2 regions of the Vibrio genomosp. F10 str. 9ZD137 genome follow, and region 2 is predicted to be linked to the other one. Evidence: predicted binding sites of a transcription regulator. Region 2 holds the regulator's gene; the other holds the start of a gene.
What was found. The regulator PurR, encoded in region 2, represses purine synthesis genes. The targets are predictions, from matches to a motif close to TNANGNAAACGTTTNCNTNA.

Region 1 (3,202 bases), on a different contig from region 2:
CGATATTGATGCGATGCAAGAAGGGCTGTTGCAAGAAGATTGATACAAAAAGGGTTGATGCTTCCACATCAACCCTTTTGTTTATCTGTTTGCTCTATCAATAGAACTATTCTTGAGCGTATCCATGGATACCCAGTTTTTCACCATCTAAGAATGCTTTACCATCTTCCATTTTTAAGCGCCCATCAACAAACCATTGAGCCACTAATGGGTAGATTTTATGCTCTTGTGTTTGAACACGTTCGGTCAGCACTTCAACAGTATCCGCATCAAAAATAGGCACTTTTGCTTGTAGGATAACGGGGCCACCATCGAGTTGCTCGGTAACAAAATGCACGCTTGTACCGTGCTCTTCATCACCGGCGTGGATAGCTCGTTGATAGGTGTTTAAACCTGGATATTTCGGCAGTAATGAAGGGTGAATATTGATCATTCGGCCTAAGAAATGGCGAACGAACTCGCCACTTAAAATACGCATGTAACCCGCCAAAATGATTAAATCAGGCTGATACCCATCCATCTGACGCATTAATTCCCTGTCGAATGCATCACGAGTATCAAAGGCTTCTGGATCGATAAAGATACCATCTGCGCCCGCTTTTTTTGCTCGCTCAAGAGCAAAAGCCGTTGCCTTATTCGAAAAAACAGCCGTCACTTTACCGCTATCAATACTGGTTTCACAAGCATCGATAATCGCTTGTAAGTTAGAACCATTCCCTGAAACTAAAACAACTATGCTCTTCATATTTAGTTGATCTCAACCTGTTCTTCGCCCGCTTTTGCTTGAGCGATTTCACCGATAACCCAAGCGTTTTCACCTTCTTGTTGAAGAAGCTTAACCGCTGCGTCTGCTTGGTCTTTAGGTAGGGCAACAACGAGGCCAACACCACAGTTAAAGGTGCGGTACATTTCGTGAGTGGTTACGTTGCCTTTTTCTTGTAGCCAGTTGAAGATTGCAGGCCATTCCCAGCTTGAACCATCAACAACCGCTTTGGTGCCTTCAGGAAGTACGCGTGGGATATTTTCCCAGAAACCACCACCGGTGATATGAGAGATCGCGTGGATATCGTGCTCTGCAATCATCTTAAGTGCTGATTTAATGTAAATTTTAGTAGGCTCTAGAAGGTGTTCACCGATAGTGCGACCGTCTAGTTCTTCCGTCTTATCAGCGCCAGATACTTCAAGAATCTTACGAATAAGAGAGTAGCCATTAGAGTGTGGGCCACTTGAACCAACCGCGATAAGCGCATCACCAGCCGCGACTTTGGTGCCATCAATAATGTCTTCTTTTTCAACAACACCGACGCAGAAGCCAGCAACATCGTAGTCTTCGCCTTCGTACATACCAGGCATTTCAGCGGTTTCACCACCAATAAGTGAACAGCCTGCTTGAATACAACCTTCAGCAATACCGGTCACAACGTCTGCAGCAGTATCGACATCAAGCTTGCCGGTTGCGTAGTAGTCTAGGAAGAATAGCGGCTCTCCACCTTGAACAATCAGGTCGTTTACACACATGGCGACTAAATCGATACCAATTGTGTCGTGCTTGTTCATATCCAAAGCAAGGCGGAGTTTAGTGCCTACGCCATCAGTACCAGATACTAAAACAGGTTGCTTGTAGTTGGTTGGCAATTCACACAGAGCGCCAAACCCGCCAATGCCACCCATCACTTCAGGGCGACGAGTACGTTTTACCGCACCTTTAATTCGGTCAACAAGCGCATTGCCTGCATCAATATCAACACCAGCGTCTTTGTAGCTTAGAGAAGAGTTATTTGCGCTCACAGGGAAGTCCTCGGATTTAAGTTGGATATGAAAACGGCGCTATTCTACCAGTGCTTAAACATAAAGAGCAAACGTTTGCGCGAGTTTTTTTATTGATCTATCCATCCTGAAATAGAGTTTGTTATCGTGTATAATCTGAGGGTTTGTTCAAAAATACTAAAAATGCCGGAGATGAAAATGAAAGTGGTTGAAGTTAAGCACCCTCTTGTAAAACACAAAATTGGTCTAATGAGAGAAGGTGATATCAGCACGAAACGTTTTCGTGAGTTAGCAACCGAAGTCGGAAGTTTACTTACTTATGAAGCAACAGCTGATTTTGAAACAGAAACAGTGACTATTGAAGGCTGGAATGGCCCTGTAGAGGTTGATCAACTGAAAGGCAAAAAGGTAACGGTAGTGCCTATTTTGCGTGCAGGTCTGGGTATGATGGATGGTGTACTCGAGCATATGCCAAGCGCACGTATTAGCGTTGTGGGTATTTACCGTGATGAAGAGACATTAGAACCTGTCCCTTATTTCAATAAACTGGCTTCTAACATCGATGAGCGTATCGCGCTTGTTGTTGATCCAATGCTAGCGACTGGCGGGTCAATGATCGCGACCATTGATCTTCTAAAAGAGCAGGGTTGTACTCAGTTTAAGGTGTTGGTATTGGTTGCTGCGCCAGAAGGTATTGAAGCATTAGAGAAAGCGCACCCAGACGTTGAGCTGTACACGGCTGCCATTGATCAAAAGTTGAACGACAAAGGTTATATTGTCCCTGGCTTAGGTGATGCTGGCGATAAGATTTTTGGTACGAAGTAATCGTAAATAGACCATAATGCGAAAAGGGAGCGATCATCGCTCCCTTTTTTATTTTTGATGCACTATTTTTTTAAGCTTAATGTGCCCGGCTTTCGTGTTCTTGAAGAAGAATTGTGAGCGTCGCTGTGCATATTCGAGGCATTTCCCCCAGTGCGGTCAGGACGAACCGGTGCTTTGCCATGAAAGTTCTTTTTGCCCTTGCTAGAGTTTGGCGCGTGACGAAACTCATCCGCATTTTGCCCTCTAAAGGTACGGTTTTTCTGGTTTCGTCGTGCGGTGCTCGATTGATTTTCTTCACGGCTATCAAACAGCTTCGCGTCCGTAGCTCGACGAATTCGTACGCCTTTCGCATCATTTTTTGAGGCATCTTCGGTTCCGCTTGAGTCTTCACACATCGTGAGAATCTCATTCACTTCTTCTGCGCTTAGGTAGCGCCATTCTCCATTTGGGATACCATCAATAGAGATATTCATGATGCGAACTCGGCGAAGTTTAAACACTTCATAGCCTAACGCTTCACACATCCGACGAATCTGACGGTTTAGACCTTGAGTCAGTACGATGCGAAAAGAGAACTTGGTTTCTTTAGAGACTTTACATGGCAAGGTAA
Region 2 (3,202 bases):
AAGCATGACCAAATCGACAGAGGACATGTTCAATATTTCATGCATCTGTTCACCGCTTTGAGCTTCACTCACCGTATAGCCTTCATTCTGAAAGTAGCCGACCAGCTTACTGCGTGTGACAGCATCGTCTTCGACGACCAGTATATGATAAGTCATTTAACCCACTTATTTTTATTCATTGGAATGATTTTGCTAGAGCCATTCTATTCATAATTCATCACAATTCTAGCTCATCCGGTTAAGTTTGGACAAATCTTGCAAGTTTATTGATTCAAAACAAGATAGCTGAATCTGTTCATAATTCGACATAATTTCACAATTTTTATCATACTCTTAAGTAACCCTGTTCATTTTTATTCGTTAAACTAGAAAGATTATTTCTGTTAAGGCTAATGACAATGCAAGAAACAAAAGCATTCAACGAAAAACGTGCTGAAATCTACTGGTGGCTATCTAGTCTATTCGCCAAAGAACTCACAGAACCGGATGTCGAACAGTACCAGTCGGCTCAGATTAGAGCTTTCCTTACTGGTTTGGGAGAGAACCCATCATTAAAGCCTGCGATTGATAAACTCGTTGATGCACTGAATCGACTGCAAGATAGAGAAGATGCACAACTTGAGTTATCTGCTGACTTTTGTGACCTATTTTTAAAGTCAGAGAAAGATTCGGCTCTGCCATACGCGTCAATTTATATTGGCGAGGCTGGAATACTCAACGATACCCCTGCAAAGGAAATGGCGGATCTGATGGCGAAGCATAATGTGGCAGTTCATGAAACCCTCAATGAACCGGCTGATCATATCGCTATTGAGCTCGATTTTTTAGGTCACCTGATTATCCGTTCCAATGAAGTTGAAATAGAAAAGCACCTTGACCAAGCGCTGATTGAGCAAGAACAGTTTATCTCAACCTACTTGTTATCTTGGGTCCCGCAATTCACCCATAAATGTCAGCAATTGGATGATTTCGGTTTCTATGCTGCAGTATCTGAATTGATGAGTGCTTTTCTGGAACTCGATTACCAGTACTTAACTGGCGAGTAAAAACTCGATATAAACACCATGATATTGTCTAATTGTCGTTTTAGATCACGCGAATATGACCGCTTTTCATTGCTTGTCCTTCACATGACGTCTAAAATTGAAATAATAACGACAAAAGAATGACTAACTAACCGCTATTATTGGCGGTTTTTGTGTTTTTACTCATAATAAGATGTTTTTGCTCATGTAAGCACTGAAACGCTTTGTTAGTGAATGGAATTGCAACTGCAATTAACAGGAAAAGAATTATGGCCACAATTAAAGATGTTGCTCGCTTAGCTGGCGTATCAACGACCACTGTTTCTCACGTTATCAATAAAACGCGATTCGTGGCAGAAACGACACAAGAAAAAGTGAATAAAGCCGTTGAAGAGCTCAACTACGCGCCAAGTGCCGTTGCCCGCAGCTTAAAATGCAACACAACACGAACTATTGGCATGCTGGTCACTCAGTCTACTAATCTTTTCTTTTCTGAAGTCATTGACGGTGTTGAAAGCTATTGTTATCGCCAAGGCTACACGCTGATTCTTTGTAACACCGGCGGTATCTATGAAAAACAGCGTGACTATATTCGCATGCTGGCCGAGAAACGAGTGGATGGCATTCTGGTCATGTGTTCTGACCTTACTGAAGAACTTCGAGAAATGCTTGATCGTCACTCAACCATTCCAAAGGTTGTCATGGATTGGGGCCCAGAAAGCTCCCAGGCTGATAAAATAATCGATAATTCAGAAGAAGGTGGTTATCTCGCCACAAAATACCTGATTGATAAAGGCCATAAAGATATTGCCTGTCTAAGCGGGCATTTTGAAAAAGCAGCATGCCAAGAGCGCATTTTAGGCTTTAAGCGAGCATTGACAGAAGCCAACCTAAAAATCGATGAAGATTGGATCTTAGAAGGTAACTTTGAGTGTGATACCGCAGTCTTAGCAGCAGACCAAATTGCGGCGATGGACAACAAACCAACGGCCATTTTCTGTTTCAACGACACGATGGCTCTCGGTTTAATCAGTCGCTTGGGGCAAAAAGGGATTAACGTTCCTAACGATATCTCTGTCATTGGTTATGACAATATTGAGCTTGCTGAGTACTTTTCTCCTCCACTAACGACCGTACACCAACCCAAACGTCGTGTAGGTAAAAATGCATTTGAAATTTTGCTTGAGAGAATCAAAGATAAAGATCACGAAAAGCGCATATTTGAGATGCACCCTGAAATCGTAGAACGAAACACCGTAAAGGATCTCAATAAGTAGTTTGCTTTGACCGGCTTTTCTTTACTTGCTAATTATATGTTATAGTTTAGACTCAATATTGAGATGAATTTGTTGGATGAACATCACACTAACCAGGCGGTTTTGTGATTCTCATTCAAATTGATCAAAGCTTTATTTTCAGTCACGCACAGGGCAAACCACTTGAAAAGGTGGGACGCAAAGCCTCCGGCCTAAACCAAACATTCTGTTTATCACAGGAGTTGGTAGGTAGCGGGGTTACCGATGGCAAGCAATGCAAACATAAAATTTACCCGTAAATGACACAGTTTCTGCATATTTTGCTAACCTCTCGGACCTGATTTGGTGGCGTATTTAACATACACCGAGAACATACAGCATGGATAAACCAATACTAAAAGACTCAATGAGGCTGTTTGAACAGCTTGGACGAGTAAAGTCTCGTTCAATGTTTGGCGGTTTCGGTATTTTTGTTGAAGACACAATGTTTGCACTTGTTGTAAATGACAAACTTCACATAAGAGCCGATAGCATTGCCGTTAAAAAGTTCAAGCAGCAAGGCTATATGCCATATGTCTATAAAAAGCGCGGACACCCTGTCGTAACAAAATATTATGCGTTACCTGATGATTGGATGTCAGATTCAGCAACCACTCTCGCTGAAGCGAAAAACTCATTAGAGATTGCAAAGAAAGAGAAAGAAAGCCAAGCATCTGCAAAACCGGATCGCCTTAAGGATTTACCAAATCTTAGGTTGGCAACGGAAAGAATGCTGAAAAAAGCGGGTATTGATTCTGTAGCAACTCTTGAGGAACAAGGCTCTGTAGCCGCTTATAAGGCCATTCAGCAATCTCACCCATCAGATGTGGGGCTGGAGCTTCTTTGGGCGCTAGAAGGCGCCATTAAGGGGACTCACTGGTC

Region 1: a site for PurR is predicted at 1,852-1,871, ahead of purM (phosphoribosylformylglycinamidine cyclo-ligase). Genes of this name have one in related genera too.

The regions. Positions count from the first base shown of each region.
Region 1 covers NZ_JBNGCJ010000847.1:4,477-7,678, forward strand. The annotation lists gene purN (phosphoribosylglycinamide formyltransferase) at 107-745, opposite strand; gene purM (phosphoribosylformylglycinamidine cyclo-ligase) at 748-1,788, opposite strand; gene upp (uracil phosphoribosyltransferase) at 1,966-2,592, shown strand; gene rluF (23S rRNA pseudouridine(2604) synthase RluF) at 2,655-3,202, opposite strand, start outside.
Region 2 covers NZ_JBNGCJ010001040.1:4,506-7,707, forward strand. The annotation lists gene torR (two-component system response regulator TorR) at 1-156, opposite strand, end outside; gene torD (molecular chaperone TorD) at 399-1,046, shown strand; gene purR (HTH-type transcriptional repressor PurR) at 1,295-2,302, shown strand; cyclic di-GMP riboswitch class I at 2,445-2,547, shown strand; gene ACP45E_RS22100 (TfoX/Sxy family DNA transformation protein) at 2,661-3,202, shown strand, end outside.